DNA from 3 places in the Bacillus sp. z33 genome. Region 3 is predicted to be linked to each of the others. Evidence: riboswitches for the same ligand, from Rfam matches in the RefSeq annotation. Region 3 holds a riboswitch; each other region holds the start of a gene.

Region 1 (3,287 bases), 420 kb from region 3:
AAATAATTTTGCAAAAATCCATTGGAATCGAGCACGCCCGTCAACCAACTAGCCTCACCATAGAAATTATAGATGATTGGCATACTTCCTTCCCATTTCTTTTCTATAAATTTCTTCTCGATAATTTGCAGGGCACCCTGCGAATCCATATAGGATTCTTCCATATTGCCTGTATAATAGACGGCTTTACCCGTTCTGGAATTTGTGAGCGCATAACCCAGCATAGAATCTACGCCTTCTTTAGGGCTGGTGAAGTCAGTAAAATAATACATTTCTCCATTTTCATCAAAGATTGGACTTACATTAGCTTCAGTGCCTTCATCTGATGGGAGTTTTACATCTGATTTTCCGAACAGGCTATTCCAAAATCCATGCACATAATTTCCATAATAGCTGTTTTGTGTACTGACAACTTCAGGGGCCACTGCTCCATCTATGAATTCAGGTGTGTCAGACAATGAATAGGAATTAGATTTCCCGGTTTTGGCATCCATCACCACAACACCTTTCACCTTGAAACCATTTCTGGCAGACACAAAATCACCATAAGAGCGAATATAAAAAGGTGCCCCGTTATCATCTATTTCAAGCTGGGCATCACCGTAGAATATATACGATGGATACTGCAGGCGTATACGACGTTCAGTTTCTTTGTTAAAGAAAGCCGAGGGAGTATAACGCATGTCTGCTTCAACAAATTTAGGATTAGCTGAAGAGTCTGTAGCGCTCAGCATAAAGTATCCGGGAGTTTCTTTCCCTTTTAACCATTTGAAAAATCCGGAAAATTCAACCGGAGCAATATAAACATACTCACCATTCACTTTTTGGATTTGCAAATTCCCTAATTCATAGTAACTCGTATTAGGCACCTGTCCAAACGCTTTTTTCATTTTATTACGTGCGTATTGAGGTGGTACGCTGGCGGGTGTTTTCTTCTCGTCAAATGTTTGAATTTCTTCTTTGACATCCATTTTGGCGATCTTAAACTTTTCATCGGCATTGAACAGAAAGGCTGTTAAAAAGTAGAGTCCGACAAGCAAACTAAGAGCTAATAAAACACCTTTAATCTTTCTCTCTATACCTGTAGCAAGCAGTGAACCCAACAAGGTTAGTATGATTACCAAAATCCACAGAGAAGAAATCGTTTGATCCAATAAGGTGAAGTAATAAAATAAGAATGCCCCTATCGTAATCAGTGCAGCTAAACTGATGAAAACATGCAGTTTTGTTTTTCCCGTCATATGGATATGTAATTTTTCGTTATTTTTGAATGGCACTAGAATAAGTGCCGATATAATCCCAATGATGATGGAATAGATGAAGATGTTTCCCACTAGTTAACCCCCTCTGGTTTTTTATGTAAATTCTCTTATTAACCTATACGATTGAAAAGCTGTAATGATTCATTAATCGTATAGAATCATCAAAATAGTATTGAGGATATTTATAGTATAATACAAAATTAATTGTAATTTCAGAAAATTGTAATTGACATTAGCAAACAGGTTAGGATATAGTTGGAAACATCAAATTTAATTGAATAGTAAGCGATTCTTATCGAGAGAAGTGGAGGGATTTGGCCCTATGAAACTTCGGCAGCGGATTTTTACTTAGGTAAAAATACTGTGCTAAATCCAACAAACGACTGTTTGAAAGATAAGAAGAAGCCTAACCGGACATATTACTAATCACTTTTATGTATATGTTCCATATAAAGCCTCTTCTGTCTAATGACAGTAGAGGCTTTTTGCATTTCGAATTCCATAAGGCTTGGAGGAGAGAACATGATTGAGTTTCAAAACGTAAAAAAAACATACCACGCGAATGGACAGACGGTTGAAGCATTAAATGGGGTTAATATGACAATTGATAAGGGAGATATATATGGCGTCGTAGGATACAGCGGTGCCGGAAAAAGTACTCTTTTGAGGTTGGTTAATATGCTGGAACGACCTACTGAAGGAGAGGTTCTTGTTAACGGTAAATCGTTTACGAAACTAAAATCTAAGGAATTAAGGGCAGAAAAAAAGAAAATTGGGATGATCTTTCAGCATTTCAATTTACTCCAATCCAAAACAGTTTTTAATAATGTGGCAATTCCATTAAGGCTATCCGGGACAGATAAACAAACGATTCAAACCAGAGTCCGAGAGTTACTGGAGTTCGTTGGATTATCAGATAAGGCTCAGAGTTATCCAGAAGAATTGTCAGGTGGACAGAAGCAGAGGGTTGGAATTGCGAGAGCGCTGGCCACAAACCCATCGATTCTGTTATGTGATGAAGCTACATCCGCATTGGATCCACAAACGACAAGTGATGTTTTAAAACTATTGAAAAGAATAAACCGTGAATACAACATAACAATTTTGCTCATTACACATGAGATGTCGGTGATTAAAGAAATTTGTAATAAGGTCGCTGTCATGGAAAATGGAGGAGTGGTTGAACAGGGGTCAGTCCTAGATGTTTTTTCTAAGCCAAAGACGGAGATTGCCAAACGGTTTGTTAGAACGGTAATCCATGATGAAATACCACAAAGCTTTTTGAATTCCTTAAAGGAAAAGAATCCTGCAGTCTGGAAACTCAATTTTTTAGGATCATCTTCAGGTAAGCATCTGCTATCGACAGTGGCCAAAAGCTTTGACGTCCATTTAAGCGTTCTTTCTGCCAATATATCTGAAATACAGGAAACACCTTTCGGCAATCTAATCGTGGAAGTTATAGGAGAAACAGAAGAAATAAGGAAGGCATTCAATTATGTAGCGAATGAAGATGTAATTCTGCAGGAGGTGAAGCTTCATGAATGAACAGTTATGGGGAATGGAAATTACGCTTGAACAATTACTGATCGGTTTCAGTGACACGCTTTATATGGTTTTCTTTTCATTACTATTCTCGGCCATTATCGGATTGCCTTTAGGGATTTTACTTGTTATTACGAGAGAGGGGCATATCCTGGAGAATAAATGGGTGTTTAATATATTAAACTCGATTATCAATATTTTGCGCTCGGTCCCATTCATTATTTTATTGGTAGCTTTGATTCCATTTACAAGATTCGTTGTTGGATCAGCGATTGGGACGAATGCCGCGATTGTCCCGCTTGTATTTTATGCGGGTCCCTACATTGCCAGATTAGTTGAAAATTCATTATTGGAAGTCGATAAGGGGATTATTGAAGCAGCTCAGGCAATGGGCGCGACCGAATGGCAAATTATTTTTCGTTTTTTGATACCAGAGGGACTAAGTTCCCTTATATTAACCTTTACGACGGCAACCATCGGTCT
Region 2 (3,287 bases), on a different contig from region 3:
CCTTCAATATTAAATACACCTTCAGGTGACCAGCCATGTTCATCATCACCAATTAAACGACGGTTTGGATCGGCTGATAAAGTGGTTTTTCCTGTCCCGGACAGACCGAAGAAAAGAGCAACATCGCCTTCGAATCCTACATTAGCCGAACAATGCATGGAAAATACATTCTTCTCTGGGAGCAAGTAATTCATAATAGAGAAAATGGATTTTTTCATTTCTCCAGCGTATTCAGTGCCTCCGATTAAAACGACCTTTTTCTCAAAAGAAATAATGATAAATGTTTCTGAATGTGTACCATCCACTAGAGGATCTGCTTTAAAGCCAGGGGCTGAGATAATTGTAAACTCAGGTGAATGATGACTGAGCTCTTCTTCAGTAGGTCGGATAAAAAGTTGATGAACAAATAAATTATGCCAGGCATATTCATTAATGACTTGAATGGGAAGGCGGTAATCTTTTGAAGCACCGGCAAATCCATTAAAGAGGAATAATTCATCTCTTTGTTCGAGGTAATCCATTACTTTCTCATATAGTTTTGAAAAAACAGCTTCTGATATAGGCTGATTGACGCTCCCCCAGGCTATTTTATCTTTAGTGGAAGCTTCTTCTACAATATATTTATCTTTTGGGGATCTACCAGTATATTTGCCTGTTTCTGCTTTAACAGCTCCGGTAGATGTAAGGATTCCCTCTTTTCGGGTTAATACTTTTTCAACTAACTGTGGCACAGAAAGCTGAATATGAATATTATCATGAGTAAGTGATTGCTTCAATTCATTGGAAACTCCTATATAGGTCATACGAGATCATCCTTTTCCAGAATTTTGGTAAGTATATTATATGAAAATTAGTATAACACATTTAATTTAATTATCCATACTAATTATATTATTTTTCAAGATAAAGGCTATATCATTATAATTGGATAATAAATAAAGTGTATAATGACGTATTTTTTGATAATTTATCTAAGAATGAAGCGGAATATATCTATCTGGTTATTTTGAATTTTCATAAATTAATTATATCAATATTATTTTTAGAATGCGAATTTTATACTTTGAGTTATTCTGTTCCTCGGTCATTCTAAATGCCATGTGTCAACCTAACAATATATTCCTATTTATTTATTGACAGGATTTATTGGATAAGATATCATATACATTTGATATGGATACTCTTATCAAGACTCGGTGGAGAGACGAGCTCTATGAAGCCGGGGCAACCTGCAGTTTGATTCATTTGTAATCACGCAAAGGTGCTAACTTGATGCAAGGTTATATTGCCTTGAACGATGAGAGTGAAAGGCAGATTTCTGAGACTTCGACCTTTCCTCTTTTTAAAGGAGGAAAGGTCTTTTTTTATATAATCAGGAGATAATTAATGATAATGAGTAGCCATTAAACAGGGAAGTTGAAGGAGGAAAAAATATGTCTAATAAAAGACATTTGTTTACATCAGAATCTGTAACAGAAGGTCATCCAGATAAAATTTGCGATCAGATCTCAGATTCTATATTGGATGAAATCTTAGCCAAGGATCCAAATGCAAGGGTAGCTTGTGAAACCTCTGTTACTACTGGTTTAGTTCTAGTTGCTGGGGAAATCACTACATCTACGTATGTTGATATTCCAAAAATAGTTCGCGATACCATCAAAGGGATTGGTTATACGCGAGCTAAATATGGATTTGATGCAGAAACTTGTGCTGTCTTAACCGCGATTGATGAACAATCCGCTGATATTGCCCAGGGTGTAAATCAGGCTTTGGAATCAAGAGAAGGTACAATGTCTGATGAAGAGATTGAAGCTATTGGAGCGGGGGACCAGGGACTTATGTTTGGATTTGCCTGCAATGAGACAGAAGAATTAATGCCTCTTCCAATCTCTCTTGCTCACCAATTATCCAGAAGGCTGGCTGAAGTTCGTAAACAGGATATTTTGCCATATTTGCGCCCGGATGGAAAAACACAAGTTACGGTAGAATATGATGAAAACAAAAAACCAGTTAGAATAGATACAATCGTTATCTCCACTCAACATGACGCGGAAACAACACTTGAACAAATTAAGAAAGATCTAAAAGAACAAGTGATCAAGCCGGTTGTTCCTGCTCATCTTATAGATGAAGAGACGAAATACTTTATTAACCCAACAGGCCGTTTTGTTATTGGCGGACCACAAGGGGATGCTGGCCTGACGGGACGTAAAATTATTGTTGACACATATGGTGGATATGCACGCCATGGTGGAGGAGCATTCTCTGGTAAAGATGCTACGAAGGTAGACAGATCTGCAGCTTATGCAGCCAGATATGTAGCTAAAAATATTGTCGCCGCGGGTCTTGCTGATAAAGCCGAAGTCCAATTGGCTTATGCAATCGGTGTGGCAAAGCCGGTATCTATTTCAATAGATACTTTCGGTACTGGTAAAATTGATGAGGAAAGATTAATTGAATTAGTACGTGCTAACTTTGATCTGAGACCTGCTGGCATCATTAAAATGCTTGATTTAAGACGTCCAATTTATAAGCAAACAGCAGCTTATGGCCATTTTGGTCGCAATGATTTGGATCTTCCATGGGAGAGAACAGATAAAGTGGCGGTTTTACGTACTGGGGCTGGTTTATAAGAAGTAGAATGAAAGAGGTAATATAATACCTCTTTCAGACTGTAGACAAAATCCTTATTTTAGGGGACCTTGTCTGCAGTTTTTTTGTTTTTGCTATTCTCTCCTTTCCGATTCATGCTCTTTTCCGCGGGCATACTGAAGATAATAGGACAAATGAATTCATAATATGGCACCTATAGAGCCATTCTGAATTCATTTTGTCTACAATCCGTAAGAGGCATAAAAATGCCTCTTTTTTTTTTTGTCGAACAGTGGTAGAATTTAGGTGTGTTATATTTTGGAAATTTAGTGGTTATATTTTCTATAAGTATTTTTACCGATAGAACTGTTTATAACATACTGTCTTTTGATAGGATTTTATTGTCTGAAAAGTATGAACTATCTTTAAGTGAAATGAGTAGGTGAAAAGTAATGTGTGGATTTGTTGGATGTATGCATGATCGACTGCTGAAAAATCAGGATGCCGAACTATTAAAGAGTATGAATGATTTAATTACACATAGAGGACCGGATGATGAGGGCTTTTATATAGATGAACATATTCAGCTTGGATTTAGAAGGTTGAGTATTATTGATATTGAAAGTGGTCATCAGCCTTTAACGTATGAAAATGAACGCTATTGGATTATTTTTAATGGGGAAGTTTACAACTAC
Region 3 (3,287 bases):
CTATGCTATAGTTTTAACAACTTAATACTAGCTTGATTCTTATCAAGAGAGGTGGAGGGACTGGCCCGTTGAAGCCCGGCAACCGGTATTTTTATAATACACGGTGCCAATTCCTGCGGATACAAACAAATCCGGGAGATAAGGAGAGATGGAAAATGCCTGCCTCTTCTTATATTTAGGAAGAGTTTTTTTCATTTACTTAATTCTCTACTTAAAACGAAATGGAGAGATGTGGAATGGCTAATGAGCAAAAGAAGTATCGGTTTGAAACAGTAGGTATACACGGAGGCTTACAGCAAGATCCATTAACAGGAGCGAGAAGTGTACCGATTTATCAGTCGAATGCGTATGTATTTAAAGATACAGATCACGCTGCGAACTTATTTGGATTAGCTGAACCCGGATATATCTATACAAGGATCCATAACCCCACATCAAGTGTATTTGAGGAACGCATAGCTGAACTCGAAGGTGGAATTGGAGCACTGGCAGTTTCAAGTGGTGCTGCAGCTATCACACTCTCTATCTTAAATATTGCGGGTGCGGGTGATGAAATCATATCAGCCTCTACTCTATATGGCGGAACCTATAATTTATTCGCCAATACTCTTCCTAAGTATGGGATTCATGTGAAATTTGTAGATCCAGACGATCCGGAAAATTTCAGAGAAGCCATTACTTCAAAGACGAAAGCGATTTTTGGAGAGACCATCGGAAATCCAAGTCTGCAAGTGCTGGATATTGAGAGGGTAGCGGAAATTGCTCATGAAGCTGGAATTCCTTTAATCATTGATAATACTTTTGCGACTCCTTATTTAAGCCGACCTATTGAATTTGGAGCAGATATTGTCGTCCATTCTGCTACGAAATGGCTGCTTGGAAATGGAACCACACTGGGAGGGGTCATAATAGATGGAGGTAAGTTTGACTGGAATTCACCTAAATTCCCTGGTTTTACTGAACCGGACCCAAGTTATCATGACTTGATTTATAGTGAGGCAATTGGAGCAGGGGCGTTTATCGTGAAGGCAAGAGTACAGCTATTGAGAGATTTGGGTCCGTCCCTTAGTCCATTTAACGCCTTTCAATTTATTCTGGGACTGGAAACCCTGCATGTAAGAATGAAGGAGCATGTCGCAAATACGAGAATAATAGTCGATTATTTAAAACAACATCCAGCAGTATCATGGGTCTTATATCCTGGAGATCCAGATCACGGTGACTATGAAAAAACGAAGAAATATTTACCGAAAGGGGCGGGGGCAGTTGTTGTTTTTGGTATAAAGGGAGGACGTGAGGCAGGTAAAAAGCTGATTGATTCCATTGAGTTATGGTCCCATGTGGCAAATGTGGGTGATGCAAAAAGCTTAATTATTCATCCGGCAAGCACGACTCATCAGCAACTGAATGAGGAGGGATTAAAAGCCTCCGGTGTGCAGGAGGATTTAATCAGACTTTCCGTCGGCATTGAAAATACAGAAGATTTAATTGAAGAATTGGAACTGGCGATAGAAAAGGCAACAGGCATATCTTCGATTAAAGAAGTTTTGAAATAACATTTTTGACCATGCGAAGAAGACTTTGGTGTTGACAGTTCTTTCTAAAACATGATAGGATAGCAGACAGTTAGATTTAAATTGAATAGTGTGTTATGTACTCTTATCAAGAGAGGTGGAGGGATGTGCCCTTTGAAGCCCGGCAACCGGCAATCGATTAGATTGAAAAGGTGCCAATTCACACAGGATGTTATAAATCCTGGGAGATGAGAGAAAGGAACATGTTTATATACTAATCATGCCTTTCTGCCTCCGCAGAAAGGCATTTTTATTTTAACTGAAAACTATCTTAAAATTAGATGTTGATAGAAAGAGCGGTGAACTTTTCATGATTACATTACGTGATGTATCGAAGACCTTCTCTGGAACTTTTAAACGTTCATCAGCTGTCAAAGCAGTAGATCAAGTCTCTTTATCAATTGAAAAGGGAGAGATCTTTGGAATCATCGGGTACAGCGGAGCAGGAAAAAGTACCCTGATTAGAATGCTGAACGGTTTAGAGAAACCATCCGAAGGCAGTGTAGTAGTAGCAGGTAAAAACATGGCTGCTATTAAAGGCGCTGAACTAAGAAAAGCCAGAATGGAAATAAGTATGATATTTCAGCACTTTAATCTTCTCTGGTCAAGGACAGTCAGTGAAAATATAGAGTTTCCTTTAGAAATTGCTGGTATACCAAGCAAGGAACGTAAAAAGAGAGTAAAGGAGCTTGTTAATCTGGTTGGATTGGATGGACGTGAAAATGCCTACCCATCCCAGTTAAGCGGCGGTCAAAAACAGCGCGTTGGAATTGCACGGGCCTTAGCGAATAATCCGAAAGTACTTCTTTGTGACGAAGCTACATCTGCGCTTGATCCGCAGACAACAGATGATATTTTAGAATTACTTGTTGATATAAACAAAAGGCTGGGCTTAACAATCGTATTAATTACGCATGAAATGCATGTTATACGTAAAATCTGCCATCGCGTAGCCGTGATGGAGATGGGGAAAGTAGTGGAGAGTGGTCAAGTGCTTGATGTATTTAAAAAACCAACTGCCCCGATTACAAAGCGATTTGTACAGCAAGTTACTGAGCCGGAAGAAACGAAAGATACGATCGAACATTTACTTACGGAATATCCGACGGGAAAAGTTGTTCAATTATCTTTTATTGGCGAATCTGCTGAAACGCCTGTTTTATCAGAAGTCATTCGCTCTTATAAAATTCATGTCAATATATTGCAAGGTAAAATTTCACAGACTCAGCATGGATCTTACGGAACATTGTTTATTCATGTTGACGGGGATGCAACTGAAGTTTCAAAGGCCATTGATTATCTCCACAAACAGGAAATTGGTGTGGAGGTGATGTCCGGATGATAGAAACATTATTTCCAAATGTAGTATGGGAACGTATCTATGAAAAAACCTGGGAAACCATATATATGACTGGTATCTCATTAGTTGCAACTTTTTTCTTGGGAATTATACTGGGTCTCCTCTTATTTTTGACCTCAAAGGGAAATATGTGGGAAAACAAAATGGTATACGGAATCGTAGGAGCTTTCGTTAATATATTCCGTTCGATTCCTTTCATCATCTTGATTATCCTGCTTATCCCTTTCACAAAGGCCTTGGTTGGAAGTATTATCGGTGTTAAGGCCGCTTTACCTGCTTTAATTATTGGCGCGGCCCCGTTCTATGCTCGAATGGTTGAAATTGGGTTACGCGAGATTGATAAAGGTGTGATT

The links. Region 3 has a riboswitch for S-adenosylmethionine ahead of AC4G3L_RS14145 (methionine ABC transporter ATP-binding protein). Riboswitches for the same ligand answer to the same signal wherever they lie in the genome.
Region 1: another riboswitch for S-adenosylmethionine. It lies ahead of AC4G3L_RS12250 (methionine ABC transporter ATP-binding protein); the one in region 3 lies ahead of AC4G3L_RS14145 (methionine ABC transporter ATP-binding protein).
Region 2: another riboswitch for S-adenosylmethionine. It lies ahead of metK (methionine adenosyltransferase); the one in region 3 lies ahead of AC4G3L_RS14145 (methionine ABC transporter ATP-binding protein).

What each region holds. Positions count from the first base shown of each region.
Region 1 is NZ_JBZFQN010000003.1:81,093-84,379, forward strand. Features, by position in the region: gene AC4G3L_RS12245 (hypothetical protein) at 1-1,334, opposite strand, end outside; SAM riboswitch class I at 1,552-1,663, shown strand; gene AC4G3L_RS12250 (methionine ABC transporter ATP-binding protein) at 1,785-2,807, shown strand; gene AC4G3L_RS12255 (methionine ABC transporter permease) at 2,821-3,287, shown strand, end outside.
Region 2 is NZ_JBZFQN010000001.1:1,429,423-1,432,709, reverse strand. Features, by position in the region: gene pckA (phosphoenolpyruvate carboxykinase (ATP)) at 1-803, opposite strand, end outside; SAM riboswitch class I at 1,181-1,304, shown strand; gene metK (methionine adenosyltransferase) at 1,434-2,633, shown strand; gene asnB (asparagine synthase (glutamine-hydrolyzing)) at 3,045-3,287, shown strand, end outside.
Region 3 is NZ_JBZFQN010000003.1:501,000-504,286, forward strand. Features, by position in the region: SAM riboswitch class I at 37-145, shown strand; gene AC4G3L_RS14140 (O-acetylhomoserine aminocarboxypropyltransferase/cysteine synthase family protein) at 237-1,556, shown strand; SAM riboswitch class I at 1,657-1,769, shown strand; gene AC4G3L_RS14145 (methionine ABC transporter ATP-binding protein) at 1,885-2,916, shown strand; gene AC4G3L_RS14150 (methionine ABC transporter permease) at 2,913-3,287, shown strand, end outside.